DNA from 4 places in the Rhizobium phaseoli genome. Region 2 is predicted to be linked to each of the others. Evidence: predicted binding sites of a transcription regulator. Region 2 holds the regulator's gene; each other region holds the start of a gene.
The links. The regulator PhoB, encoded in region 2, activates phosphate uptake and scavenging genes when phosphate is short. The targets are predictions, from matches to a motif close to TGTCATNNANCTGTCAT.

Region 1 (7,374 bases), 1.7 Mb from region 2:
GGCAAATTCTGGATGGGTTACGAGCAGGCGGGATGCAGCCGCGCCGATGGTGAAGTGGCAGAAGGCAACCGCCTTGAAAGTGAGATTGTCCTCGGCGAAGGCAGCTTCATCCATTCCGCCGACAAAATACAGCGCTTCGGCTGCCGCCTTCTGCATTTCATTCAGGTAGTCGATAGCACGATGCTCGCTCATTCACCCTCCGGCAACATCGATGTCAGGCGTAGCAGGGCGATCCGTTCGACCTGCGCCGTTGCGGTCGCGAATTCTTCATCCGGGCCATTGCCGATCCTCCTCTCGAAGGCCGAAAGGATGTCCTCCTTGACGAGCCCCTTGACGGCGATGATGAAGGGGAAGCCGAATTTTTCGACATAGGCCGCATTGAGTTCGCTGAAGCGGGCATGCTCGACCGGGCTCAGCCGGTCGAGACCGGCTCCCGACTGCTCCTTGCGGCTATCCTCGGTGAGTTCTCCTGCGACCGCCAGGCGCCCGGCGAGATCCGGATGGGCTCGGAGCACGCCGAGACGCTCTTCCTTGCTTGCCGCCCGGAAGACGGCGGCAAGCGCCGCATGCACGCCTGATGCCGTCAACGGCTCTGTGACGCTCCCGTTGTCAAAGGCACGCTCGGCGATGAAAGGCGAATGCTCGAAGACGCCGCCGAAGCGGGAAACGAAATCCTTGCGCGACAGCATCAGAGCGCGCCCGGCTGATGGTGCTGGTGCCAATGTTCGGCAATCTCGATACGGCGCGGGATCCAGACCTTGTCGTGCTTCAGCACATATTCGATGAAGCGCTTCAGCGCCGCCGCCCGGCCGGGACGCCCGACGAGACGGCAATGCAGGCCGACAGACATCATCTTCGGGCTGCCCGCCTGGCCTTCCTCATAAAGCGTATCGAAGGCATCCTTCAGATAGGTGAAGAACTGATCGCCCGCGTTGAAACCCTGTGGCGTCGCAAAACGCATATCATTGGTTTCGAGCGTATAGGGAATGATCAGGAACGGTTTCCCGTCGACGCCCTTCACCCAGTAAGGCAGATCGTCCGCATAGGAATCGGAGGAGTAGAGGAAACCGCCCTCCTCCTGGACCAGCCGAAGCGTGTTGTCGGAGGGCTTGCCCTGATACATGCCGTAAGGCCGTTCGCCGGTCAGTTCGGTGTGCAGGCGCACCGCTTCGAGAATATGCTTGCGCTCGAGATCCTCTGGAAAATCCTTGTATTCCAGCCAGCGATAGCCGTGGCTGGCAATCTCCCAGCCGGCCTCCTTCATCGCTGCGACGGCCTCGGGGTTGCGAGCCATCGCCAGCGTCACGCCGTAGACGGTCGCCTGCACCTTGAGGTCGGTGAACATCCGCCAGAGCCGCCAGAAGCCGGCCCGCGAGCCATATTCGTAGATCGATTCCATATTGAGATTGCGCTGCCCCGGCCAGGCAGCCGCGCCGACGATCTCCGACAGCAGGTTTTCGGACGCGGGATCGCCGTCGAGGATCGAGCTCTCGCCGCCCTCCTCGTAATTGATGACGAACTGCACGGCGACGCATGCCTCTTCAGGCCACTTCGGGTCGGGCGTCTGGCGCCCATAACCGACGAGATTGCGCGGATAACTCTCGGATACCATCAAATCACCTTCTGAAAAGACGGGGAACGGTATCATCCGCAGCCGGAATGTCGAGACGGAAACTGCGTGGCAGAATTTATCCTTCCGGCACAATCACTTAGCTCAACGCTACTCAGGCGATCCTGCGCGCGCTGACCTTGCCCATGGGGTGCAGCGAGTGGACGCGGAAGGGACCGCCGGTACCCTCTTCGATCATCAATGCCACGTTCGAAACCATCACCGGCTCCTTCAGAACGGGCTCGAAGATCTTTCGCAGCGCCGATTCGATGCGGGGCATGTCGACCGCGTTGATGGAGCCTGTCACCGGCATATGGAAGCGGAACTCGTCCATGACATAAGGATTGCCCCAACGATGCAGATTGGCGAATTGCGCCGCCGACAACCCATCCGGATCGCTGCGCTCGATGTCGGCTTCGCTCAGCGGCGCGCGGTAGCGATCGAACTCCTGGACGATCGCCGAAGCCAGATACTGGATCTGCTCACAAGGAGCGCTCGGCATCAGGCTATAGAAACTGCCGAGCCGGGCAATTTCCAGACGTGAAATCTGGAAGGGAGCAAATGTCCCGGCAAAACGCATGAGATCGCGCAGGAGTTGCGATTCGGACATATCGGCAGACAGATGGAACGGCGCTTTCATAACGCCGTGGAAACCATAACGCCGCGGCACCGCGGTATGAAAGGCGATCTCGTGAATGCTGAGGCCGCGGACGGCCGGAGGCTCCAGCATATCGCCCGAATAGACGTTTCGACCAAGCCAATTGGCGGCTACGAGCGACAGCGGGTCGCTCGCCGGAGGCGTGAAGCAAATGGCATAGCGCATGCAATTTCCTCCATCAAGGAAGTGAGCGCCGATGAAATTGGGCGCTGCCGATGCGCAAGCAGATAGGTGATTTGCATGACAGAATAACGAAACGCAGCTGCATCTAATTCGCGTTTAACGGGAAGCCACAGCGATATGGCCTGAAATCGCAAAGCTTTCCGGCAGGAGAAATTCGCAGTCTGTATCGCCTGCGATACAAACTGCCGCCTCTGCCAGCCGGTGGGCAAGGCCGAAGCTGACCTTGAAACCGCCGGTCAATGCGATGAGCCGCGGGTGGTCGGGATGGCGACCGATCATCGGATCGCGGTCGACGGCCTTCGGGCGAAGCCCCGCCCAGCGTTCGACGATCGGCGCGCCGCGAAGGATCGGAACGATGGCGCGCGCCGCCTCGATCAGCGCGTCGAGCTGGGCATCGGTTGAAACGGGATCGTCGAAACGGTTCTCGCTGGTGCTGCCGATCGCCGCATGTCCGCCCTCATGCGCGACGATGTAAAGACCGTCGAGGAAGATCGTCGGCAGCGCCGGGTCGATCTCCGCCTTCAACAGCGCCGCCTGCCCCTTCACCGGCTGGCCGAGCGGCTGTTTCAGCCCTAGCGTCAGATCCTGCAGCAGGGGAAAGGATCGATGGCCGGCGGCCAGGATGCAGCGGCCGAAGGTGACGGTTTCGCTGCCTATCGCGGCTGTGCCTCGGTCCGGATCGAGATCGGCAACACCGGCGTTTTCCATAATGCGCACATGTTTTGCTTGCTGCAGGAAGGCGATCAGCACTGAGATCAGCGAGCGGGGGGCGACGCGGCCAGCAAGCGTATCATGGACGAAACCGCTTTCGCCGGCAGAGGCCTCGACCCAGCCGTCTACATCGGGCCTGGCGAGCACATGCCAGTGGAACCGGCGCTCGCCTGCCCGCCAGTGGCGCTCGGCGTCCTCGGAATGGCCGCGGGCTATACGATTGAGATGCGGTTTCGGCAGCGGGATCAGCCGTCCGGACCTGTTATAGCAGGCAGAAAGCCCGGTTGCCGCTTCAAGCGCGGCGATTTCGGCTTCGAGCGAGACCAGAGCATCGAACTGGAACTGCTTCTTCTCAGACCAGCGGTCCGGCATATGCGGCATCAGCGCCCCGAGCAGGCCACCGCTCGCACCTCTGCCCAGCCTGCCGGCATCGGCAAGAAGGGTGCTGATCCCGCGCCGCTCGGCATGGACGGCCGCCCAGAGGCCCATGATGCCGCCGCCGACGATCAGCAGGTCGCAAGAAGATTGACCGGACGCCGGCGCAGGACTATCGGCTTTTTCCATGACAGACGTGAACCCAGATCAGATTGGCGCGGGAGCGCCGCAGCCGCTCGAATGGCGCGACGGCGATATGCCCTATTCCACAGCCTTTGGCGATCATTTTTATTGCCAGACGGATGGCCGGCTGGAATGCGGCCACGTCTTCCTCGCCGGCAACGGCCTGCCGAAGCGCTGGAACGGGCGGCAGACATTCGTGATCGGCGAACTCGGCTTCGGCACCGGCCTGAACTTCGCTGAGACCTGGCGGCAATGGAAGCAGCATCGCGCAGCCGGCCAGCATCTGCATTTCATCTCCTTCGAACTCCATCCGATGCGCGGCGAAGAGATCGGCCGGGCGCTGTCGCACTGGCCGGAGCTCGATGCCGAGCGCAAGGCGCTGACGGCCGCCTGGCCGCAAACGCCTGATGGGACCGTCTCACTCGACCTCGACGATCAGACGCGGCTCAGCGTCGTTTGCGGCTCGGCGCTCGATGGCGTCACCGCGGCAAAACCCGGATTCGACGCCTGGTATCTCGATGGCTTCGCCCCGTCGCGCAACGGCGACATGTGGTCGGAGGAGCTGATGCGCGAGGTCTGCGAAAAGACCGTCGCCGGCGGCACCTTCGCCACCTATGCCGCGGCCGGCTTCGTGCGCCGCAACCTCATCGCCGCCGGTTTTGCCGTGGAACGCCGCAAAGGGTTCGCCGGCAAGCGAGAAATGCTCTGCGGTGTCAAGGCGCCTTCCAGCTAGATTTTGTCGGCATTCGTCGGTTAGGATCAGTAGCTCGTACGTCCCGGCTGCTGGTCGTCCTTGCCGAGCCACTGCCGGATCTTTTCTTCCAGCAGCTCCGGGCTGATCGGCTTCGACATGTAGTCGTCCATGCCGGCGTCGAGGCAAGCCTCGCGGTCGCTTTCCAGCGCATGGGCGGTGACGCCGATGATCGGCACCCGCTGGCTCTGCCCCTTTTCCTTTTCGCGGATTGTCCGGGTCGCCTCATGACCGTTCATGACGGGCATCGAGACATCCATCATGATGATGCGTGGCGTGTGGCTCTCCCAGGCCGCGACAGCCTGCTCCCCGTTATTGACAACCAGGAAGGAAAGCCCCGTTCCCTGCAGGATTTGGGTGAAGACGATCTGGTTGACCTCGTTGTCTTCAGCGACGAGCACGTCGACGAAATCAGCTGCCCGCTTCTGCGGCGCAGGCACCGGTGCCGGCACGGATGTTTCGGCCTGCAGCCGGGCAATTTCGGCCTGCGAAGCCTGCTTCACGCGCCGGGCGCGAACCACCTCGACGACGGTGTTGCGCAGCACATTGGCGCGCGCCGGCTTCATCAGATGCGCCTGGCCGTTCAGCGCCGCAAATTCCTTTTCCGTGCCTGAGATATCCATCGAGGTCAGGAAGATGATCGGCAGCTCGACGAAGCGGGGATCGGCGCGCAGCCGGCGAGCGACATCGGCGCCGTTCATGTCGGGCATGTGATAGTCGAGTATGACGGCATCGACGGTGACGCCGAGATCGGCCGCCGCCTCCAGGATCGCAAGGCCGGTGCCGCCGCCTTCGGCAGCGACGCCGTCGAAGCCCCAGAGCGAAAGCTGCTCGGTGAGGATGCGCCGGTTGACCTCATTGTCGTCGATGACGAGGATGCGCGCGCCCTGCACGTTGATCGGCAGCGGCTTCGGCTCGAGGTGGGCGGCCGCCACCGCAAAAGGCAAATTGACGGTGAAGACCGAGCCCTCGCCCCATTGGCTCTCGACCTTGATATATCCGCCAAAGAGGTCGACGAGCCCGGCCGTGATCGCAAGTCCGAGGCCTGTTCCCTCATGCCGCCGGGTCGAGGAGGCATCGACCTGCGAGAACTTGTCGAATACCGATTCCAGCTTTTCCTCAGGGATACCGATGCCCGTATCCTCGATACGGATATTCGCCATGATTTCGCCGCCGGCGACGGTCTCGAAGCCGACGTCGACGAAGACATGGCCACGCTCGGTAAATTTGACGGCATTGCCGACGAGATTGGTGACGATCTGGCGGAAACGGCCCGCATCGCCGATCACGGCGGCCGGCAGGTCGGGGGCGGCCCGCACCAGAAGCTCGATATTCTTCTCGGCGGCATGCGAGGAGAGAAGGGTCGCCACATCCTCCACCGCTTCGGTGATATCGAAAGCGGCTTTGCGCAGCTTCATCTGCCCGGCATCGATCTTCGAGAAGTCGAGAATGTCGTTGATGATCGTCAGCAGCGCATTGCCCGATTTGACGATGATGTCGATGAAGGTTTTCTGGCGCGTGTCGAGATTGGTCTTCGCCAGCAGCTCCGCCATGCCGAGCACGCCGTTCATCGGCGTGCGGATCTCGTGGCTCATATTGGCGAGGAATTCGGACTTGGCGCGGTCGGCGGCTTCGGCGCGCGACAGCAGCTCGCGCAATTCCTCCTCGCGGCTCTTGAGTTCCGTTACATCGGTAAACAGCGCCACCCAATGCTGTCCCGTGCTGACCGTCGCGTCCATATTCACCCAGCGCTCGCCGCCGACATGGAAGACGGTGGAGATCGGCTGCCTTGCGGCGATATTGGCGCGCCAGCCCTCCAGGATGTCGGCCGCCGCATCATGAAAATCTCCGCGCGCCGCGCAGAATTCGAACATGCCGAGCCAGCCCTGCCCGGCCTCGATATAATGCGGCGGGATCTGCAGAATATCGGCCATTGCCTCGTTGGACATCTTGATGATGCCGTCCTGAACGATGGCAAGTCCCTGCGACATGGCGTGCGTGGCATCACGCATCATTTCCCCGACCCGCTCCAGCGCGGCGCGCGTCTCGTGAATTTCCTTTTCCCGCTCGCGCACCGCCGAAATATCGGCGTAGGTCAGCAGAATCCGGTCGTTGGAGATGCGCCGGCTGTCGAAGATGACGGATTTGCCGCCTGCCCAGCCGACCTCGATCGGCTCCGGCTCTGCAGCTTCGAACAGGTGCTTGCGAAAAGCATAGAGCTCTTCCGGCGTTCGCGTCCCGTCATAGCGGCCAAGCTCATGGTTGCGGCGGATGACATCGATGAAGGGGCGCCCGTCGAAACCGTCCTCGCGCGGCAGCTCCCAGATGCTGTAGAATTCGTCGTTGACGTAGAGAATCCGGTGGTCGTTATCGAGGATCAGCACGCCGATCGGCAGCGAACGCAGGATGCTCTCGATATCCCGGTGCAGCACCTCTTCCTGTTTGCGCGAGGCGATCAGCGCCTTCTCGCGCTCCTTGAGCGGCGAGATGTCGGAAAAGGAGCCGACGACATAGGTTCGCCCATCCGCCGTGATGACGCGGTTGACGCGCGAGATGACGGGATAGACGTGACCGCCTTTGCTCGGCATCTCGCTCTCGAGTTCCACCGAAATGCCGTCCCTGAGCGCCAGCAGGTTTTCCTGGTAGATCGGCTCAGCGCCTTCCGGCCCGAACATTTCGTGTTCGGTCATTCCGAGATACTCGGAGCGGGCGCGGCCGCTGAAGGTCTCGTAATATTTGTTGGCATAGATCAGGCGATGCTGATCATCGCGTACGAAGACGGCAACCGGCAGATCTTCCAGCACGGTGCGCAGCGCGTCGAGTTCGCTGACGCTGTCACCCCAGGCCGAATCGCCGGCGGGCGCAGGACCTGCGCCCTTGCGATGGGCGGCGTTGACAACCAGC
Region 2 (7,374 bases):
CCCTGCGTGACGGTTCGCTCGGTCTCGGCGCCACCCGCTCCGAAACCATCAAGAAGGTGGTCCTGCCGGCAGCCCTTCCCGGCATCGTCGGCGCACTGCTGATGACCGCCTCGCGCGCCATCGGTGAAACCATGATCGTCGTGCTGGCCGCCGGTGTCGCCGCCCGCATTCAGATCAACCCCTTCGAGCCGATGACGACGGTGACCGTCAAGATCGTCAACCAGCTGACGGGCGACCTTGAGTTCACCTCGCCGCAGACGCTGGTTGCCTTTGCCCTCGGCATCACCCTGTTCTGCATCACGCTTTGCCTCAATATCTACGCGCTCTACATCGTGCGCAAATACCGGGAGCAGTACGAATGACGGATATTGTTTCTCCCCAAGGTGTTACCGTTTCCAAGGCACCCGCCCGCCGCGATATCGGCATCAAGCGCCGCTACGCCGCCGAACGCCGCTTCCAGGCCTATGGCATCGCCGCTATCATCTTCGGTCTTGTCTTCCTGTTCATCCTGCTGTGGACGGTGATCGGCAAGGGCTACACCGCCTTCCAGCAGACGGCGATCACCCTGCCGATCGAATTCTCCGAGAAGACGATCGACCCCAGCAATAAGCGTGCGACCGACCCTTCGGTGCTGATCGCCGCCAATTATCCGGTTCTGCTGCGCGACGCGATCGTCAAACAGCTGAATATCAATGCCTCGAGCAAGCCTGACGTGCGCGATGCATCCGCCATGCTGTCCAAGAGTGCGCCGATCCAGCTGCGCGACATGGTCGTCGCCGATCCCTCGCTGATCGGCAAGACGGTCAATGTCTCGCTGCTCGCCGACGCCAATATCGACAGCGCCAACAAGGGCCAGATCGATCTCTCCGTCGATGAGAAGAACCGCAAGGTCAACGACAAGCAGGTGACCTGGATGAACCAGCTGAAGGCGAGCGGCGCTCTCCAGAAGCAGTTCAACACCGGCCTCTTCGTCAACGGCAATTCCAGCCGTCCGGAGGCTGCCGGGCTCGGTGTCGCCCTGATCGGCTCGCTCTACCTGATGCTGATCGTGCTGGCGCTGTCGCTGCCGATCGGGGTTGCCGCCTCGATCTATCTCGAGGAGTTCGCACCGAAGAACAAGCTGACGGACCTGATCGAGGTCAACATCAACAACCTCGCCGCCGTCCCGTCGATCGTCTACGGTCTGCTCGGCCTTTCCGTCTTCATCAACTTCATCGGCCTGCCGCGCTCGGCCTCGCTGGTCGGCGGCCTGGTGCTGACGCTGATGACCCTGCCGACGATCATCATCGCCACCCGCGCCGCACTGCGCGCCGTGCCGCCGTCGATCCGCGCCGCAGCCCTCGGCCTCGGCGCCTCGAAGATGCAGATGGTGTTCCACCATGTCCTGCCGCTTGCCATGCCCGGCATCCTCACCGGCACGATCATCGGCCTGGCGCATGCGCTCGGCGAAACAGCGCCGCTGCTCCTGATCGGCATGGTCGCCTTCGTCGCCAACGCGCCGGCGACACCGCTCGAGCCCTCGACGGCCCTGCCGGTGCAGGTCTATATGTGGGCGAACGAGGCCGAACGGGCCTTCGTGGAGCGTACTTCGGGTGCCATCATCGTTCTGCTCCTGTTCCTGATCGTCATGAACATGGGCGCCATCCTCTTGCGTCGTCGCTTCGAGCGCCGCTGGTAAACGGAGTTAAACATCATGAACATGTTGACGGAAGCTGCAGTTGAAAAGGCGCTGGATCAGAAGATGAGCAACGTCCCGTATAAAATGATCGGACAGGATGTCTCGGTTTACTACGGCGAGAAGCGCGCGCTTTTCGATGTGAACCTGAACATCCGTGAAAACACCGTAACCGCGCTGATCGGCCCGTCGGGCTGCGGCAAGTCGACCTTCCTGCGAAGCCTCAACCGCATGAACGACACGATCGAGGGCTGCCGCGTCGCCGGCAAGATCACCCTCGACGGCGACGATATCTATGATCCGGACATTGACGTCGTCGAGCTGCGCGCCCGCGTCGGCATGGTGTTCCAGAAGCCGAACCCGTTCCCGAAGTCGATCTATGAAAACGTCTCCTACGGTCCGCGCATCCATGGCCTGGCCAAGTCGAAGGCCGATCTCGACCAGATCGTCGAGACCAGCCTGCAGCGCGCCGGCCTCTGGAACGAGGTCAAGGACCGCGTGCACGAATCCGGCACCGGTCTCTCCGGCGGCCAGCAGCAGCGCCTGTGCATTGCCCGCGCCGTCGCCGTCAGCCCTGAAGTCATCCTGATGGACGAGCCCTGCTCGGCGCTCGACCCGATCGCCACCGCCAAGGTCGAGGAGCTGATCCACGAACTGCGCGAGAACTACACGATCGTCATCGTCACCCACTCCATGCAGCAGGCCGCGCGCGTGTCGCAGCGCACCGCCATGTTCCACCTCGGCAACCTCGTCGAGGAGAACGACACCGACAAGATGTTCACCAATCCGGACGATCCGCGCACCCAGGACTACATCATGGGTCGCTTCGGCTGATTGCGGTCATCCGAAGCCTTCCCGTTATTCGAGGACAAAGCCCCATGGCATCGACACATATTTATTCTGCCTATGATGATGATCTGAAGTTCCTGTCCAGGCGGATTTCCGAAATGGGCGGCCTGGCCGAGCAGATGGTCGCCGAATCCGTCCGGGCGCTGGTCAACGGTGATACCGCGCTGGCGCAGAAGGTGATTTCCGACGACGTGATCCTCGATCACACCGAGCGCGAAATCGGCGACAAGGCGATCGTCACCATCGCCCGCCGCCAGCCGATGGCCGCCGACCTGCGCGAAATCATGGGTTCGATCCGCATCGCCGCCGATCTCGAACGCGTCGGCGACCTCGGCAAGAACACCGCCAAGCGCGTCATCGCCGTGCAGAGCACCGGCGTTCCGCGCAAGCTCGCCCGCGGTCTCGAGCACCTGTCCGAGCTGGCGCTCGTCCAGCTCAAGGAAGTGCTCGACGTCTATACGACGCGCGCCGCCGACAAGGCGACCGCCATTCGCGAACGCGACAACGAGATCGACGCGATGTACACGTCGCTGTTCCGCGAACTCCTGACCTATATGATGGAAGATCCGCGCAACATCACGAGCTGCACGCATCTCCTCTTCTGCGCCAAGAACATCGAGCGCATCGGCGACCACGCCACCAATATCGCCGAAACGATCTACTACATGGCGACCGGCGCCCAGCCGGAAGGCGACCGTCCGAAGGACGACAGCGCCAACACCGTCGGTGCCGCCACGGAATAACCGTGCCGAACCAGCCATTGCGTGCGCGCCCGTCCGGGCGCGCAAAGAGGTCGCAGCCAATTTCTGATTTTGCGCGGGATCCCTTGCTTAAATCACTCCCGGTTTAAGGATCGTGCGCGAGGAGACGGACACGCATGATCCCGAGAGTTGCAGTTGTTGAAGACGAAGAGGCCCTCAGCGTGCTTCTCCGCTATAATCTCGAAGCGGAAGGTTTCGAGGTCGATACCATCCTGCGCGGCGACGAGGCCGAAATCAGGCTTCAGGAGCGCACGCCCGATCTCCTCATCCTCGACTGGATGCTGCCCGGCGTCTCCGGCATCGAACTCTGCCGGCGCCTGCGCATGCGGCCGGAAACCGAGCGGCTGCCGATCATCATGCTGACGGCGCGCGGCGAAGAGAGCGAGCGTGTGCGCGGGCTGTCCACCGGCGCCGACGATTACGTCGTCAAGCCGTTCTCGACCCCCGAGCTCGTCGCCCGCGTCAAGGCGATGCTGCGCCGCGCCCGCCCGGAGGTGCTGTCCTCGGTGCTGAAATGCGGCGATATCGAGCTTGACCGCGAAACCCACCGCGTCCATCGCAAGAGCCGCGAAGTCCGCCTCGGCCCGACCGAATTCCGCCTGTTGGAATTCCTGATGTCGTCGCCGGGCCGCGTCTTCTCCCGCTCGCAGCTGCTCGACGGCGTCTGGGGCCACGACATTTATGTCGACGAACGCACCGTCGACGTCCATGTCGGCCGCCTGCGCAAGGCGCTGAACTTCTCCAACATGCAGGACGTCATCCGCACCGTCCGCGGCGCCGGCTATTCGATGGAAGCCTGAGAGGTTTCTATTTTTTTCTGCCGGTGTCGGCCCCTCACCTAACCCTCTCCCCGTAAAAGGGGCGAGGGGACGTGCCCTGTAAGGGGCCAGTGCAAGGGGCCAGTGAGGGACGGAGACGTCGCGGCTTGATCCCTTCGCCCCGTTTACCGGGAGAAGGTGGCGGCAGCCGGATGAGGGGCAGCCACACCCAACCCCCTCACACAAAAAAAAACGGGCCACGCGGCCCGTTTTCGCATTTCCAGCAATGGTTTGCCGGCTCAGCTGACGCGCGCTGCCGCCCGGCGGCGTTCGTTGATCGGCTGGTAGGCAAGCTTCTGGTGGTAGCTGCAATAGGGCGAATTGTCAGGGGATTCGCAGCCGCAGAAGTGGAAATCGTCCTTGAGCGGATCGCCGACCGGCCATTTGCAGGTGCGTTCGGTCAGTTCCGTCAGGCCGAGGCGGCGCGAGATCGGCACGACCACGTTGCCCTTCGGCACGTATTCCATTTCCTCGACCGTTTCGATCTCGATCTCTTCCTTCAGCATCGTTGCGCCCTGCTGGCGGGTCACGGTGCGGGTGGTGATCCGGGAGGCGTAGTTCGGCGCGCGCGGTGCCGATGTCTGGCGCTTCGGCGTGCGCGCCGCCGTCGCCGTGCCGCCGGCCTTGGCACGACCCGGCAGGTTCAGCCGGTGCACCTTGCCGATAACGGCGTTTCGGCTCACGCCGCCAAGTTGTGCCGCGATCTGGCTGGCGCTCAGCCCTTCGGACCACAGCTTCTTGAGTTTCTCGACCCGCTCGTCTGTCCAGTTCATGCCCTGTCTCCACCTTTTGCGTTGGTGATGGCAGAATCCCTCACCGTTGTCCCGGAAGCCTCCGAAACAAGAAACGCCTGATCAATTTTGGTGACTAGTTCCGCCGCATGCAGTCTAGTAATTGAACTTTAACCTAGTGTGAGGCTGACTCCGTGACAAGAGTCGCGGGAATCCGGATGAATCGAATTCCGAGTTTTCCCCAACTTGCTGCCCCTGCGTGTCATTTCTGCAATAATGCCTGTTGAAGGCCGAAAATGCCGCTGTACACGCTTGCTGCATGCGCTAAGGGCGCAGTTTTGTTGACATTGCAGCGCGAAAAGGAAATAGTGCTGGTCGCCGCCGCAAGGCGGCATTTTTGATTTTTCGGGCCTGGTTTTCTTAGCCGGAGTCCGGTGATTGACAACGCTGATCGGGAGACCCGCGCCATGGCCGAAGCCGCGCCGCTGTATGACACCTATTCTCGTGCCCCGTTGCGGTTCGAGCGAGGCGAGGGCGTATGGCTGATCACCGAAGGCGGCGAGCGTTATCTCGATTTCGGCGCCGGCGTCGCCGTCACCTCGGTCGGCCACAGCAATCCGCATGTGGTCGCCGCCCTGAAGGAGCAGGCCGACAAGGTCTGGCACCTCTCCAACATCTATGAGATCCCCGGCCAGGAGCGCCTGGCCAAGCGGCTGACGGACGCCACCTTCGCCGACAAGGTGTTCTTCACCAACTCAGGTGCGGAAGCGCTCGAATGTGCGATCAAGACGGCGCGCCGCTATCAGTTTTCCAAGGGCCACCCCGAGCGCTTCCACATCATCACCTTCGAAGGCGCCTTCCATGGGCGCACGCTTGCGACGATCGCCGCCGGCGGCCAGGAGAAATATCTCGAAGGCTTCGGCCCCAAGGCGCCGGGTTTCGATCAGGTAGCTTTCGGTGATATCGCAGCGGTCCGCGCCGCCATCACCGATGCGACGGCGGCAATCCTCATCGAGCCGGTGCAGGGCGAGGGCGGTGTGCGCCCCGCCACCCCCGAGTTCATGAAGGCGCTGCGCCAGATCTGCGACGAAAACGGCCTGCTGCTGATCCTCGACGAGGTCCAGACCGGGGTCGGCCGCACCGGCAAGCTCTTCGCCCATGAATGGTCGGGCATCGCGCCCGACATCATGGCGGTCGCCAAGGGCATCGGCGGCGGGTTCCCGCTCGGCGCCTGCCTTGCCACCGCCGAGGCCGCCTCCGGCATGAAGGCCGGCACCCATGGTTCGACCTATGGCGGCAATCCGCTGGCCATGGCCGTCGGCAGCGCGGTGCTCGATGTCATTCTCGCCGACGGCTTCCTCCAGCAGGTGCGCGACGTCGCGCTGGTCTTCCGCCAGGGGCTTGCCTCGCTGAAGGACCGTTATCCCGATGTGATCGAGGATATCAGGGGCGAGGGCCTGCTGCTCGGCGTCAAGGGGGCCGTTCCCTCGGCCGAGCTGCTGCAGGCGATCCGCGCCGCGCATCTGCTCGGCGTGCCGGCCGGCGACAATGTAATCCGCCTTCTTCCGCCGCTCGTCGTCACCGCCGAGGAAGCCCGCGAGGGCCTCGCCCGCCTCGAACGCGCCGCCGAGAGCATCCGCGCCGCCAAGGTCAAGAAAACGGCTTGAAGGGATTGGCGCTTTCGGGCGCACGACAGGTAAGAACATGGCTCCTAAACATTTCCTCGATCTTTCGGCCGTCACATCGGCCGACCTCAGAACCATCATGAACGACGCGCTCGTTCGCAAGCAGGCCTTCAAGGCCGGCCAGGGCGACAAGCCGCTCGCCGGCAAGATGCTGGCGATGATCTTCGAAAAGCCGTCGACGCGCACCCGCGTCTCCTTCGATGTCGGCATGCGCCAGCTCGGCGGCGAAACGCTGTTTCTATCCGGCACCGAAATGCAGCTCGGCCGCGCCGAGACGATCGGCGACACCGCCAAGGTGCTGTCGCGTTATGTCGATGCGATCATGATCCGCACCACCGAGCATTCGAGGCTCTTGGAGCTTGCCGAACATGCGACCGTGCCCGTGATCAATGCGCTGACGGATGATACCCACCCCTGCCAGATCATGGCCGACATCATGACCTTCGAAGAGCATCGCGGGTCGATCAAGGGCAAGACCATCGCCTGGACCGGCGACGGCAACAATGTGCTGCATTCGCTGGTCGAAGGTGCCGCGCGGTTCGGCTATCGCATGAACATGGCCGTACCCCTTGGTTCGGAGCCCAAGGATCACTATCTGAACTGGGCCCGCAATGAGGGCGCCGAAATCATGCTCTGCCATGATGCCGACCGTGCGGTCGAAGGCGTCGATTGCGTGGTGACCGATACCTGGGTCTCCATGAATCAGGAACATCGGGCCCGGGGTCACAACGTCTTTCAGCCTTATCAGGTCAATGCGGCCTTGATGGCCAAGGCCGGCAGCGATGCATTGTTCATGCATTGCCTGCCCGCCCATCGCGGTGAGGAAGTGACGGATGAGGTGATCGACGGCCCGCA
Region 3 (7,374 bases), 790 kb from region 2:
CCTGAAGATCGGCGACACCATCACCGTCAATGTGCTCGGACGCAACATCACGGCCAAGATCGCCAATCTGCGCCGCGTCCAGTGGGAATCGCTGTCGATCAATTTCGTCATGGTCTTCTCGCCGAACACCTTCCGCGGCGCTCCGCATGTCTGGCTCGCAACCCTGACCGATCCCGCCTCGACGCCGGCCGAAGATGCGGCGATCTTGAAATCCGTCACCAACACCTATCCCACGATCACCAGCGTGCGCGTCAAGGATGCGATCGACATCGTCAATCAGCTCGTTGCGCAGCTTGCGACCGCGATCCGCGCCGCGGCATCGGTGGCCCTGATCGCCTCGATCCTCGTCCTCGCCGGAGCGCTTGCCGCCGGCAACCGGGCGCGCACCCACGATGCCGTAGTGCTGAAGACGCTGGGCGCCACCCGGGCCATGCTGATCCGCGCCTTCAGTTACGAATATCTGATCCTCGGGCTCGCAACCGCGATTTTCGCGCTATTCGCCGGCGCCGTCGCCGCCTGGTTCATCGTCGCCCGCATCATGCGCCTGCCCTCGGCCTTTCTGCCCGATGTGGCGGGGCTGACGCTGGTGACGGCGCTCGTCCTGACCGTCGGCATCGGCCTGATCGGCACTTGGCGCATCCTCGGCCAGAAGGCGGCCCCGGTTCTGCGCGAACTTTGACCGAGGGGACACGCCAAACCCTTCACCTTACGGCGATTTAACCGGCCGGGCCTTTGCAACCCTCTTGTTTGCAAAGGGCGAAGGCCTCATATTGTCTGCAGGCATGCTGGAGCTCCGCAGCGGCGCCCGGGTCGAAAACCCCGACACCGTATCTCCATCGGAGCTTGTAAGAGGAAACTATGGCTGACCTTCGTAACTATCAAAGCCGCGCTCAGACCGGCGAGATGATTGATCAAGGCCTGCGCGCTTATATGCTCAAGGTCTACAACCTGATGGCGCTGGGTCTGGCGATCACCGGTGTGGCCGCATATTTGTCGTTCCAACTCGCGTTCTCCAATGGCGAGATCACCGCTTTCGGCCAGGCGATCTATCTGAGCCCGCTGAAATGGGTGGTCATTCTGGCGCCGCTGGCTCTGGTGTTCTTCCTGAGCTTCCGGATCCATAGCATGACGGTGAGCGCCGCCCAGACGACCTTCGCGATCTATGCCGCGCTCGTCGGTCTGTCACTCTCGTCGATCTTCCTGATCTATACCGGTCAGAGCGTCGTTCAGACCTTCTTCGTCACCGCCGCCTCGTTCGGCGCGCTGTCGCTGTACGGCTACACGACGAAGCGTGACCTGTCGGCAATCGGCTCGTTCCTGATCATGGGTCTCTTCGGCCTGATCATCGCCTCACTCGTCAACGTCTTCCTGGCTTCGTCCGCAATGCAGTTCGCCATCTCGGTGATCGGCGTGCTGATCTTCGCAGGCCTCACCGCCTACGACACGCAGCGGATCAAGGAGCTCTACTACGAAGCTGATGACGTCGCTGTTGCCGGCCGCAAGGCGATCATGGGCGCACTGACGCTCTATCTCGACTTCATCAACCTCTTCATGTTCCTGCTGCAGTTCATGGGCAACCGTAAATAAGCAGGTCCATCAAGATCGAAAAGGCGGCTTCGGCCGCCTTTTTTGTTGCGCCGCTTTCGGAGGAATGGTTTTAGAGGAGTTCTGCCCCGCCGCTGGACCAACCGCTCGATGTCCTTCCTTCTGCGTGACGCCTCTGAAGCCGATATCTCCGCCATTACCGGGATCTATCGTGACTCCGTCCTGAACGGCGTTGCAAGCTACGAGATCACACCGCCCCCCGAGGCCGAGATGGCGCAGCGTTTTACCGCGATCGTCGGCCAGCAATATCCCTATATCGCCGCCATTGATGACGACGGAAGCTTCCTCGGCTACGCCTACGCCTCGGCTTTCCGCACCCGCCCGGCCTATCGCTGGATGGTGGAGGATTCGATCTACCTGGCGCCCGAAGCCCGCGGTCAAGGCATCGGCAAGGCGCTGATGTCCGAATTGATCGACCGCTGCACCGCCCTGGGTTTTCGTCAGATGGTGGCCGTCATCGGCGGTGCGAGCCCTGCCTCGATCGCGCTTCATCTCAAGGCTGGTTTCGTGGAGGTCGGCCTGATGCAGGGCACAGGCTACAAGCATGGTCGCTGGCTTGATACGATGCTCATGCAGCGCAGCCTCGGCGCGGGCACGACGACCGATCCGGATCCATCCACCTATCCCGGGACGTTGTTTGCCGGCTGATCAGGCTTACTTGTCGACCAGCTTCAAGGCCTTGTCGAATACCTTGAGCACTTGATTGAGCTCGTGTCCGCGCTTCAGGATCATACCGTTGACGTTGATGACGGAATAGGCGCCTTGCTTGGCCGCGAGCTTCGGGTTCTTTTCGATTCGGAAGAACGGCATTTCGCCGGAGCGCTTGAAGACGGAAAACACCGCCCTGTCTTTCAGGTGATCGATGGCGTAATCGCGCCATTCGCCCTCGCCGACCATGCGGCCGTAGATCCAGAGGATCGCGTCGAGTTCGCGCCTATGAAAAGTCACCGGAAGCGGATCTTTGCTTTGCTTGTATTCCCTGAGATCGACGACGACTGAGGAAGTGTTGTCGACGGAGCGGCTTTCGCCGTGTCGCAAATCCGGCTGATCTGTCATCAGTCTCCCGAGGCCTCCGCTTGTGACAGGAGAATGACAGTTTGCCCGAGCCGCCACAAATTGCAAGAGTGCGGCCCGTCACATTCGGCCGCAGTGGACTGTGGACAGAGGCGACGCTTTCTCGGCAGCGCCGCATTTCAGTCAAAACAGCGCCTCATTTGCAGGGGAATTATGCATCCCGGTTTGGCGCCAGCGCGCCAAAGGGCCCGGCGGAGCGTATCGACCTTAACCCCAGCCCCGAATACGCTCAGCCGGGCCGTCCGGACCCTACATCCGCAAGCGGATGAATCTCAAATATTTTTGCCCGCCATCACCACGGTCGCGCCAAGGATCGCGGCCGGATCGCCGTCCGCGGTCGCCGACTGCAGCAGGATAGCGCAACCCTCGAGCTGCGGCCGCTGCAGGACGCTTGCCGGCAGCGTCAGATTGGTCGCCTTGCCATCCCACATGCCAACGGTTTCGACATTGGTGACGCTGTGCAGATAGGAGATCTTCTTGCCGCTGTTTTCACCCTTCTCGACGTCGATCGTCTTCTCCTTGTCGAAATAGACCATGACGACATTGGCTTTACCCTGCCCGGCGCCGATCTTGATTTCCAGTTCGTCGCCGCGCATCGATGCGCTGATGGGAACGGTCAGTCCGTTGCCTTCGCTGCTGTAAATGTCGATCTTGCTGTTGATGCCGGTGAGATCGGAGCCGGCCAGATGACTGCGCCCATTGACGATGGCCTGCGGCGTGTAGACGTTGCTGCGGCCCATCGTCCTGGCATAGCCGTACTGCCGCTCGGTGTTTTCCTTCGAGCTCAGCGTATCGGCCCAGCCGAGATAATTCCAGTAATCGACGTGATAGGCGAGCGCAATGACATTGCCTTGGTTCACCAGCTTGCGAAAGGCCGCGTCAGCAGGGGGACAGGAGGAGCAGCCCTGCGCCGTGAACAGCTCGACGACGCCTTTCGGGGTGCCGTCTTCGGCATGCAACGGGCTTGCGAGAACAACACCGGCGAACAGCGGGATCAAGAAACGGGGGGACATTCACCTGCACCTCTTTTTCAGCGCCGACGGCGGATTGGTACCGGAGGCTCTGAGATATGAACGTACGAATAATCCTTCCGGGTCCAAACGAAAAGTCACGAACGGGTGAGACGTAGCTCGACCGGAAGCCGCAGAAAACAAATCATCGTGAGCCTGCTCAAATGCTGCCGCCGCAAAAGAAAAGCCGCCGGAAATCGCTCTCCGGCGGCCACACTCATCTCAGGCTCTTAACGATCAGGCAGCGAGATCGCGCAGCACCGTCTGCAGGATGCCGCCATTGTTGAGGTAGATTACCTCGTCGAGCGTATCGACGCGCGACAGCAGCGGAACGTCCTTCACGGTGCCGTCGCTATAGGTGATCTTGGCGATCTTCCGCTCGCGCGGCTTGATCTTGTCCAGGCCCTCGATGGTGACGAGTTCGTCGCCCTTCAGGCCGAGGCTCTGCCAGGTCGTGCCCTCTTCGAAGACAAAGGGGATGACGCCCATGCCGACCAGATTCGAGCGATGGATGCGCTCAAAGGACTGGGCGATCACCGCCTTGACGCCGAGCAGGTTGGTACCCTTGGCAGCCCAGTCGCGCGACGAGCCGTTGCCGTATTCGACACCGGCGAAGATGACGAGCGGCACCCCTTCGGACTTGTACTGCATGGCGGCGTCGTAGATCGAGGTCTCCTCCTTCGACGGGTAGTGGATGGTGTAGCCACCTTCCTTGCCGTTCGGGCCAAGCATGTGGTTGCGGATGCGAATGTTGGCGAAGGTGCCGCGCATCATCACTTCATGGTTGCCGCGGCGTGTGCCGTACTGGTTGAAGTCGGCAACTGCAACGTCGTGGCCGATGAGGTAGGCGCCTGCCGGCGAAGCCGCCTTGATCGAACCGGCCGGCGAGATGTGGTCGGTGGTGATCTTATCGCCGAACAAGCCGAGGACGCGCGCGCCCTTGATATCAGCGACGCCGGTGCCCTTCTTGCCCATGCCGACGAAGTAGGGCGGGTTCTGGACATAGGTCGAGTTGTCGTCCCAGGCATAGGTCTGGCCCGGCGGAACCTGAACGGCCTGCCAGTTGACGTCGCCCTTGAAGACGTCGGCGTACTTGGATTCATAGAGCTCGCGGGTGACGTATTTCTGGATGAATTCCTGCACCTCATGCGAGGTCGGCCAGATATCCTTGAGATAAACAGGATTGCCGTTCTGGTCTTCGCCGATCGGTTCCTTGGTGAGATCCTTCTGCACGGTGCCGGCGAGCGCGTAAGCGACGACGAGCGGCGGCGAAGCCAAGTAATTCGCCTGGACGTCAGGCGAGATACGGCCTTCGAAGTTGCGGTTCCCCGACAGGACGCCGGATACGATCAGGCCCTTGTCGTTGATCGTCTTCGAGATCGGCGCCGGCAGCGGGCCGGAATTGCCGATGCAGGTGGTGCAGCCGAAGCCGACGAGGTTGAAGCCGAGCTTGTCGAGGTCGGCCTGCAAGCCGGACTTGGCGAGATATTCGCCGACGACCTGCGATCCCGGCGCCAGCGAGGTCTTGACCCACGGCTTGGTCTTCAGGCCCTTGGCAACGGCGTTGCGGGCGAGAAGGCCGGCAGCGATCAGTACCGACGGGTTGGAGGTGTTGGTGCACGAGGTGATGGCGGCAATCGCGACGTCACCATGGCCGAGATCGAAATCCGTGCCTTCGACCGCATAGCGGTTGCTGAGCTGCCCGGGCTTCTTGTAATCGGCATCCATCGAACCGGCGAAACCGGAAGCGATGTTTTCGAGCGCGATGCGCCCTTCCGGACGCTTAGGGCCGGCCATCGACGGCACGACGTCGCCGAGGTCGAGTTCCAGGGTGTCGGTGAAGACCAGATCGGAACCGTCGCCTTCACGCCACATGCCCTGGGCCTTCGAATAGGCTTCGACCAGCGCGATCCGGTCATGCGTGCGGCCGGACATGGTGAGATAGTTGATGGTTTCGCCGTCAACCGGGAAGAAGCCGCAGGTGGCGCCGTATTCCGGACCCATGTTGCCGATCGTCGCACGGTCGGCGAGCGGCATGTTGTCCATGCCGGGGCCGAAGAATTCGACGAATTTGGAAACGACGCCCTTCTTGCGCAGCATCTGCACGACGGTCAGAACGAGGTCGGTCGCGGTCACGCCTTCCTTGAGCTTGCCGGTCAGCTTGAAGCCGATGACTTCGGGCAGCAGCATCGAGACCGGCTGGCCGAGCATCGCCGCTTCCGCTTCGATACCGCCCACGCCCCAGCCGAGAACGCCGAGACCGTTGATCATCGTCGTGTGGCTGTCGGTGCCGACGCAGGTATCGGGATAGGCGATCGTCTCGCCGTCTTCTTCCTTCGTCCAGACGGTCTGGCCGAGATATTCGAGATTGACCTGGTGACAGATGCCGGTGCCCGGAGGAACGACGCGGAAATTCTTGAAGGCCTGCTGGCCCCACTTCAGGAAACGGTAACGCTCGCCGTTGCGCTGATATTCCAGCTCGACGTTCTTGGCGAAAGCCTGCGGCGTGCCGAATTCATCGACGATGACGGAGTGGTCGATGACGAGATCGACGGGAACGAGCGGGTTGATCTTCTCGGGATCGCCGCCGAGCGACACCATCGCGTCGCGCATCGCGGCAAGGTCGACGACGGCGGGAACGCCGGTGAAGTCCTGCATCAGCACGCGCGCCGGGCGATAGGCGATTTCGTTTTCGACCGCACCCTTGTTGTTCAGCCACTCGGCAACGGCCAGGATATGCTCCTTGGTGACCGACTGGCCATCTTCGAAGCGCAGCAGATTTTCCAGCAGCACCTTCATCGAATAGGGCAGCTTGGAAACGCCGGGCAGACCATTTGCCTCAGCCTTGGGCAGGCTGTAATAGACATAGTCCTTCCCGTTCACGGAAAGCGTGGAACGACAATTGAAACTGTCAAGAGATTTAGACACGAGAGACCCCGTTTCTGATAGCCAACACAGTCGTGCGAACGCCTATGCACTTAATGCACATCAGGATGCGGGTACGGCCATTTCCGCTGTCCGCACGTGGAGCAGACGCTCCAAGTTCGGCGCAAGGATGAAATTCACGCCGACCGCTGGCGTGGTTGCAGGTCTTATAGATAATTTCCTAAAAACTTGCCATACCCGGAAACGAGCAAAATCGGACATTTTTTGACCCATCCGGAAGCCAAAACGAAGAAAGAACCGATGCATGCATCTCACCGCCGAAAATCTGGCCGCAAGGCGCGGTGACGATCTGATTTTCGTTAATCTTTCCTTTCACTTGGCGGCCGGCGAGGCGCTTGTGTTGACGGGGAGAAATGGATCGGGAAAGTCCACTTTGCTGCGTGTTGTTGCCGGCCTCCTGCGGCCGGAAAAAGGCACTGTCGTCTTTCATGGCGACGGCAGCCGGGAAGGCCGGCATCCCGGCGAGGTCAGCCACTACCTCGGCCATCGAAACGCAATGAAGAATGAACTTACGGTTGCAGAGAACCTCGATTTCTGGCGCACCTTTCTCGACGAAACGGAAACTTCTGCCGGCCTGTCCCTTGAGGAGGCAGCCGAAGCCGTCGGCCTCTCGGGAATAACCCACCTTCCCTTCGGCTATCTCTCCGCCGGCCAGCAGCGCCGATTCGCCTTCGCCAAGCTGCTCGTCGCCCATCGCCCGGTCTGGATCCTCGACGAGCCCACAGCGGCGCTCGATGCC
Region 4 (7,374 bases), 350 kb from region 2:
CGGCCGCCTCAATCACCGCTCGACGTTTCTGAGCCTGCTCAGCATCTTCACCCGCGAGGAACGCGTCCATGCCGTCGCAGCGCTCGAACGGCTCGGCATCGAGCAGACGGCGCTGCAGGCGGCCGGCACGCTTTCCGGCGGACAACAACAGCGCGTGGCGATCGCCCGCGCCCTGATGCAGAACCCGAAGATGGTGCTCGCGGACGAGCCGATCGCCTCGCTCGATCCGCTGAACGCCAAGATCGTCATGGATGCGCTGCGCGATATCAACGAGCGCGAGGGCATCACCGTCATCACCAACCTCCACACGCTCGATACCGCCCGCAACTATTGTGAGCGTATCGTCGGCATGGCCGGCGGCCGCGTCGTCTTCGACGGCAAGCCGTCGGAGCTGACCGCCGACGCGGTGAAGGCAATCTACGGAACGGACAAGGATGGCGCCGGCATCGACGAAACGATGACCTCGACATCGATCAATCTCGCTTCCGAGCGGTCAGACAATCAACCCGCCGGCATCCAACCGCTGGCGCTGGCCGGCCTCTGAGCGAGGCGGGCGCGATCGAAAGCCCGCGTCAAGGGCACACTTCTTCGTAACGGAAAGCCGGGGACACCGGTCAATAGGAGAGAACGCATGTTGAAGAAAGCACTCTTTGCGGCAACGGCGCTGTTTGCGCTCGCCGGCGCCGCCAATGCCGCTGACCTCAAGGAATTCCGCATCGGCATCCTTGGCGGCGAAAACGAAACCGACCGCCTGCGCAACTATGCCTGCCTCGCCGACCACTTGAAGCAGGAATTCGGCTTCGAGAAGGTGTCGCTGTTTCCGGCCGCCGATTATGACGGCGTCATCCAGGGCCTGCTCGGCGGCACGCTCGACTTCGCCGAACTCGGCGCTTCCGGCTACGCCGCCGTCTACATCAAGGATCCGAAGGCCGTTACGCCGATCCTGACGACGCAGCAGAAGGACGGCTCGACGGGCTACCACTCGATCGGGTTGGCGCTGAAGTCCTCCGGCATCAAGACCATCAAGGACGCCAAGGGCAAGAAGCTCGGCTATGCCGATCCGGATTCCACCTCAGGCTATCTCGTTCCGCTGACGCAGATCCCGAAGGACACGGGCATGCCGAACGACAAGTTCTTCGCCTCGACGCAGTTCAACGGCGGCCATGAGAACAACCTTCTCGCCGCCTATGACGGCAAGGTCGACGTTGCCGTCGATGACAGCTCGGGCATCGGCGATTTCAAGGACGGCTACACCTCCGGCACCTTCCGCAAGGAAGTTGACAAGGGCGCCGTCGATCCGAACAAGCTGGTTGAAGTCTGGCGTTCGCCGCTGATCCCGAACGGTCCGCTCGTCGTTCGCAACGCTCTCGGCGAAGAATGGCAGACGAAGCTCGCAGCCTTCTTCACGGCGTTGCCGGAAAAGGATCACAAGTGCTTCGCAGCCGTCGAAGGCGGTGATTACAAGGGCTATGCCCCCGTCAAGCACGAGTTCTACAACACTGTTGTCGAAGTACGCAAAGCTGCCATCGGCGGCTGATCGGCCTTTGGAATGCGGGGCGGCCGGAAAACGGCCGCCCTTTCTTGTAACCGGGCGGGGCGTCCATGACTGTTGCCGATACACAGCCGCACATGCAGAGCACTGAGGAGATCGGCACCGCCTGGGGCCGGATGGTCGCCAAGCGCCGCTTCTATACCGTGCTCGGCCTGGTGATCCTCATCGCGGCTTTCGTCAGCTCCGTCCGCTTCGCCGACGAGAGCAATGCCGGCCATTTCTTCGACCGCCTGCCGCATCTCTTCGACTTTTTGAGCTGGCTCATTCCCAAGGACTGGAACGACGTCTGGCGCGCGCTGTTCGACATAGCGAGCGTGAACGACAAGGGCGGCGAGGAATTCAATTTCGACAAGGGCCGTGTCGATGTCTGGGGCGCCTTCTACATTCCCGAATATTTCGAGCTGATGATCGTCACGATCAACGTCGCGCTGCTTTCGACGATCATCGCCTTTGTCTTTGCCGTTCCCTTGAGCTTCATTGCCGCGCGCAACCTGACCAGCTCATGGCCGCTGCGCATCTTCATCAAACGCCTGATGGAATTCCTGCGCGCCTTTCCGGAGATCGTCATCGCCGGCCTGTTTTCGGCGATCCTGTCGATCGGGCCGGTCGCCGCCATCATCGCCATCACCCTGCACACGATCGGCGCGCTCGGCAAACTCTTCTATGAAGTGGCCGAAAATATCGACATGAAACCGCATGAGGGCATGAAGGCCGTCGGCGCCAACTGGTGGGAGCGGGTGCGCTTCGCCGCCCTGCCGCAGGTGCTGCCGAATTTCACCTCCTATGCGCTGCTGCGGCTCGAGATCAACGTGCGCGCCTCGACCATTATCGGCGCCGTCGGCGGCGGCGGCATCGGCGAGGAGCTGAAGCTGTCGATCTCGCGCGGCTTCGGCGCCAAGACGATGGCGCTCGTTCTGCTGCTGTTCGTGACGATCGTCGCGGTCGACCAGTTCTCCGCATGGCTGCGCCGCCGCCTCGTCGGCGAGCACGCCTTCCTCCTGCAACATTGAGGCCGCCATGACGGTGATCGACGCCAACCGGATGCACGAAATCGAAGCGCGCTATCCGGAATACTTCCACCGCTCGTTCCGCCAGCGTTTCGGCGGACTGATGATCGTCATCGCGACGCTGCTTTACGGCCTTTACGCTGTCTGGTTCTTCGACCTTCCGAAGCTTTTCGCCGAAGCCCATTGGGAGCGCGTCGGCATCTATCTCAGCCAATGGGTGAGCTACGACGTTCAGCCGGAATTCCGCATTCAGGACGATGGCTCGATCGCGGTGCGTTATCCGCGCTTTTCGCCGCTCGGCGACAATCCGCATCCGGACTGGGTGGTCGACAATCCCGATGGCAGCATCACCGTTGCCGTCAGCGGCGCCGGTCTCGCCGTCACCGTCTCGAAGAGCGAAACGATCGTCACGGCGCATGGCGTCAGCGTCCCCGTCGACGTTTCGAGCGGCGCGCCGAAGGTCGTCGGGCCGGTGCCCGCCTGGATGACCGTCTATGACGACAACGTCCTCGCCGATCTCGGCTTTGCCGGCGATGTCAGCATTTCCGTCGACCGGGTGAAGATCCGCAAACGCTTCCTCGGCTGGGCGAATTTCGTCTTCGACACGCAGTCTTCCTTTTTCGACAAGCCGGTCGGCGAGGTTATTAGCCTCATCGTCTCCGGCCCGCGCATCAAGCCCGACCAGTCCAACCTGTCGCTCGCCTTCGACGACATTTGGAACAACAGCGAATGGCAGCACGGCGACGTCTGGACCAAGCTCTTCCAGACGATCGTCATGGCCTTCCTCGGCACGCTGCTCGGGGCGCTTGCCGCCTTCCCGCTTGCCTTCATGGCGGCGCGCAACATCACGCCGAACCGGCTGCTCAACCAGATCCTCGAGCGCTTCTTCGATTTCCTGCGTTCGGTCGACATGCTGATCTGGGCGCTGTTCCTGACGCGCGCCTTCGGCCCCGGCCCGTTGGCCGGCAGCGGCGCGATCTTCCTCACCGAGACCGGAACACTCGGCAAGCTCTATTCCGAAGGCCTAGAGAATATCGACAACAAGCCGCGGGAAGGCATCCAATCGACCGGCGCGCAGACCGTGCTCGTCCATCGTTACGGCATTATGCCGCAGATCGTTCCTGTTATCGTCAGCCAGACGCTCTACCAGTGGGAATCGAATGTGCGTGGTGCCACCATCATCGGCGCCGTCGGCGCGGGTGGCATCGGCCTTAAACTCTGGGAGGCCATGCGCACCAACGCCAATTGGGAAAACGTCGCCTATATGGTGATTCTGATTCTGATCGTCGTCTTCCTCTTCGACGCCGCCTCGAACGCGCTGCGCCACCGGCTGATGGGCAGCAGGACACACTGACGATCACAAGGTGGCGGCTATGTCGCCATCATCATTCTGTCACGGAAATCTTTTAGCCGGGGAGCCTGCTTGCGGTTCGCCGCCAAATCACTGCACATTGCGCTCCCCGTTTCGACGATCCCCAGGACAAAAGCCTTGCGCTACGCTCTCTATTTTTCGCCGCCGAAGGATGATCCCCTGACCGGCGCGGCCTCGCTCTGGCTCGGCCGTGACGCCTTTACCGGCGAGACCTATCCTGCCCCGGCCTATGAGCAGCTCGGCCAGGCAGAGCAGTTCGAACTGACCGCCGATCCACGCCGTTATGGCTTCCATGCCACGATCAAGGCGCCGTTTGCGCTCGCCGCCTCGGTCACGGAAAAGGACCTCATGGCCTTTGCCGAGGATTTTGCCTCGCGCACGCCGGCCTTCGAGATCCCTGAACTCGTGCTCGGCCAGCTCGGCCGTTTTTTTGCGCTCGTCCCCGGTTCGCTTCATCAACCTCTTCAGGATTTCGCCGCGAAGGTGGTAAAGTCATTCGAACCGTTTCGCGCGACGCTTTCGGAAGCCGATATCATCAGGCGCAATCCGGAGAAGCTCAGCGACAGCCAGCGGGCCAACTTGCAGCGCTGGGGTTATCCCTACGTCATGGAGGATTTCGGCTTCCACATGACGTTGAGCGGGCAAGTGCCCGAGACACGCGCCGAGGTGATGAAAGCGATTCTGGCCGAGCGTTTTGCCGGGTTCACCGGCCGGCCGCTGTCGATTTCCAGCCTTGCCGTCTTCGTCGAGGAGACGCGCGGCGCCCCGTTCAAAGTTCATTCCTGGCTGCCGCTTTCCGGTGCCAAAAGCTGAAAGACCTGACGTGATGAGCAAAGAGACCGTGTTTTCCAATGCCCGCATCGTTCTCGAGGATGACGTCCTCGCCGGATCGATCCTCATCCGCGACGGCAAGATCGCCGATATTTCCGAAGGGAACTCGGTAGCCGGCGAAGATTTCGAAGGCGACTTCATCATTCCCGGCCTCGTCGAATTGCATACCGACCATCTCGAAGGACATTATCAGCCGCGCCCCGGCATTCGCTGGAACAAGACCGCCGCGGTCCAGGCACATGACGCCCAGATCGTCACATCGGGCATCACCACGGTGTTCGACTGCCTGCGCATGGGTGCGGACGAGGACGGCGGCTTCGAACATGGCGAGATGCGCGAGATGGCCGACGCCATCCAGTCGGCGGAGAAAGAAGGCCGGCTGCGCGCCGAGCACCTTCTGCACCTGCGTTGCGAGGTTTCGGCCGACAATGTGCTCGAGCACTTCGCCGACTTCGAAAACGATCCACATGTGCGGCTCGTCTCGCTGATGGATCATGCGCCCGGCCAGCGTCAGTTCCAGACGATGGATCAATATATCTTCTACTACCAGAAGAAGCGCGGCCTGAGCGATGAGGTCTTCGCCCGTTTCGTCGCCAAGCGTCAGGCGGAATCGGCGCGCAATTCGACGCCGCACCGCAACGCCATCGCCAAGGTCTGCGCCGAACGCGGCATCACCGTTGCAAGCCATGACGACGCCACGCTCGCCCATGTCGACGAGGCGATCGACAACGGCGTGCGGCTTGCCGAGTTTCCGACCAGCTTCGACGCCGCCCGCGCCTCGCACGAGCATGGCATGAGCGTGCTGATGGGCGCGCCCAACATCGTGCGCGGCAAATCCCATTCCGGCAACATCGCCGCCCGCGAGCTCGCGGAAATGGGCGTGCTCGACGTGCTGTCCTCCGACTACGTGCCGCTCAGCCTGCTGCACGCACCCTTCATCTTGGCCGACGAGGTCGAGAGCATCACGCTGCCGAAGGCGATCGCCATGGTGACCTCGACGCCTGCCCGCACCGTCAGCCTCGACGATCGCGGCCGGATCGCGACAGGGCTGCGCGCCGATCTCGTCCGCGTCCACCGTTCGCACGGCGTGCCGGTGACACGCTCCGTCTGGCGCCAGGGACGCCGTGTCGCATGACGCACGAACCCCATCCAGGAGCCGGTGCCGAGCGCGGCATCATGGTCGTCGTCGTCGGGCCGAGCGGCGCCGGCAAGGACACGCTGATGAACCTTGCCGCCCGGCATTTTTCCGGCCGCGCCGACGTTCATTTCACCCGCCGCGTCATTACCCGCCACCGCGGCGCCGGCGGCGAGGATCATCTTTCCGTCTCCCTCCAGGGCTTTGCAGCCATGGAGCAGTCGGGCTCCTTTGCCGTCTGGTGGGAAGCGCATGGTCTGAAATACGGTATTCCGGCCGAAGTCTCGGTGGCGCTGTCGAAGGGTCATATCGTCGTCGCCAACGGCTCACGCTCGGCGCTGCATCGCTTCCAGGCCGCCTTCCCGCGGCTGAAGGTCATCAACGTCACCGCCAGCGCGGAAGTGCTCGCCGGCCGGCTGGAGGCGCGCGGGCGCGAGACACATGAGGATATCATGGCGAGACTCGCCCGCGGGCCGCTGACGGTGCGCGGCGACTACGATGTGACGGAGCTCGACAATAGCGGCTCCATCGAAGAGGCCGAGCAGAAGATGATCGCGATCCTCGACGGGCTGCTGGCCGAGGTGCACTGACCGGGCTCGAGGGGATGATATGCGCGCCATCAACGTGGTCGACTACGATCCCTCCTGGCCGCGGCTCTTTGCCGAAATCAGCACCGAGGTCGCTGCCTTGCTCGGCAGCTTCGTGCTTTCCATCGATCATATCGGCAGCACGTCAGTGCCCGGCCTCGCCGCCAAGCCGAAGATCGACCTCGATGTCGTCGCGATCTCCGACGAGGTTCTGCCGGCGGCGATCGACGCAGTCAGCGCTGCCGATTTCGTCTTCCACGGCGATCGGGGAGAGAAACGCTGGGCCTTCACTCGAGATCATCACGGTTACGGGTTCAAGCTCTATCTCTGCGGCCCCGCTAACCGCGCCCATCGGGAGCGGCTCCTGTTTCGCGATTATCTCCGGAATCACCCCCAAAGGGCCACAGCCTATGCCGAGCTGAAGCGCCGGCTGGCAGCGGAAGCAGGCAACGATTGGGATTTCTACACCGGCGGCAAGACCGCATTCGTCAGCGAGACGCTGCGATTGGCACGCTTGAGGAGGTGAGATCGGAGCGCAGCTTATCGACTCGGACTACCGCTTTCATGAGAGGCGTGACCTCCGGTGGTTTCAGCGATCGACTGCTGCAGCCATGCTCGGAAACGGGCCGATGTCACCTCATTCCAGCGCTCACGCGGCCCGACAAAATAATAGCCGCCGAGCCGGACGTCGGTTTCCAGCAGTTCGACGAGCCGGCCGGCGCGCAAGTCATCCGCGGCGATCAGGCGGGTGGCCAGTGCTATGCCTTGGCCGGCCACCGCAGCGTCGACCGTCAGGTTGGCCGACCACAGCCGCGGGCCATTCAGGGTCACTTCATGCTCGAAGCCGGCCTTGCGAAACCATTGCCGCCACTGATCGCGGCTTTCCTCGT

Region 1: AMC88_RS16215 (DUF1045 domain-containing protein) is a predicted target of PhoB. The motif match lies at 2,508-2,524, and genes of this name have one in related genera.
Region 3: AMC88_RS20725 (DUF2794 domain-containing protein) is a predicted target of PhoB. The motif match lies at 2,684-2,700, and genes of this name have one in related genera.
Region 4: AMC88_RS01005 (DUF1045 domain-containing protein) is a predicted target of PhoB. The motif match lies at 3,940-3,956, and genes of this name have one in related genera.

Annotation. Positions count from the first base shown of each region.
Region 1 covers NZ_CP013532.1:3,351,555-3,358,928, forward strand. The annotation lists gene AMC88_RS16200 (HepT-like ribonuclease domain-containing protein) at 1-192, opposite strand, end outside; gene uraD (2-oxo-4-hydroxy-4-carboxy-5-ureidoimidazoline decarboxylase) at 189-689, opposite strand; gene puuE (allantoinase PuuE) at 689-1,612, opposite strand; gene AMC88_RS16215 (DUF1045 domain-containing protein) at 1,725-2,432, opposite strand; gene AMC88_RS16220 (NAD(P)/FAD-dependent oxidoreductase) at 2,547-3,725, opposite strand; gene mnmC2 (tRNA (5-methylaminomethyl-2-thiouridine)(34)-methyltransferase MnmC2) at 3,724-4,452, shown strand; gene AMC88_RS16230 (response regulator) at 4,479-7,374, opposite strand, start outside.
Region 2 covers NZ_CP013532.1:564,203-571,576, forward strand. The annotation lists gene pstC (phosphate ABC transporter permease subunit PstC) at 1-362, shown strand, start outside; gene pstA (phosphate ABC transporter permease PstA) at 359-1,678, shown strand; gene pstB (phosphate ABC transporter ATP-binding protein PstB) at 1,694-2,509, shown strand; gene phoU (phosphate signaling complex protein PhoU) at 2,554-3,267, shown strand; gene phoB (phosphate regulon transcriptional regulator PhoB) at 3,402-4,085, shown strand; gene AMC88_RS02770 (GcrA family cell cycle regulator) at 4,343-4,876, opposite strand; gene AMC88_RS02775 (aspartate aminotransferase family protein) at 5,302-6,501, shown strand; gene argF (ornithine carbamoyltransferase) at 6,539-7,374, shown strand, end outside.
Region 3 covers NZ_CP013532.1:4,310,662-4,318,035, forward strand. The annotation lists gene AMC88_RS20710 (ABC transporter permease) at 1-679, shown strand, start outside; gene AMC88_RS20715 (Bax inhibitor-1/YccA family protein) at 859-1,587, shown strand; gene AMC88_RS20720 (GNAT family N-acetyltransferase) at 1,696-2,253, shown strand; gene AMC88_RS20725 (DUF2794 domain-containing protein) at 2,260-2,661, opposite strand; gene AMC88_RS20730 (DUF1223 domain-containing protein) at 2,952-3,692, opposite strand; gene acnA (aconitate hydratase AcnA) at 3,927-6,617, opposite strand; gene ccmA (heme ABC exporter ATP-binding protein CcmA) at 6,880-7,374, shown strand, end outside.
Region 4 covers NZ_CP013532.1:216,072-223,445, reverse strand. The annotation lists gene phnC (phosphonate ABC transporter ATP-binding protein) at 1-544, shown strand, start outside; gene phnD (phosphonate ABC transporter substrate-binding protein) at 632-1,537, shown strand; gene phnE (phosphonate ABC transporter, permease protein PhnE) at 1,603-2,562, shown strand; gene phnE (phosphonate ABC transporter, permease protein PhnE) at 2,570-3,913, shown strand; gene AMC88_RS01005 (DUF1045 domain-containing protein) at 4,049-4,744, shown strand; gene AMC88_RS01000 (alpha-D-ribose 1-methylphosphonate 5-triphosphate diphosphatase) at 4,758-5,897, shown strand; gene phnN (phosphonate metabolism protein/1,5-bisphosphokinase (PRPP-forming) PhnN) at 5,894-6,487, shown strand; gene AMC88_RS00990 (GrpB family protein) at 6,507-7,010, shown strand; gene AMC88_RS00985 (LysR substrate-binding domain-containing protein) at 7,025-7,374, opposite strand, start outside.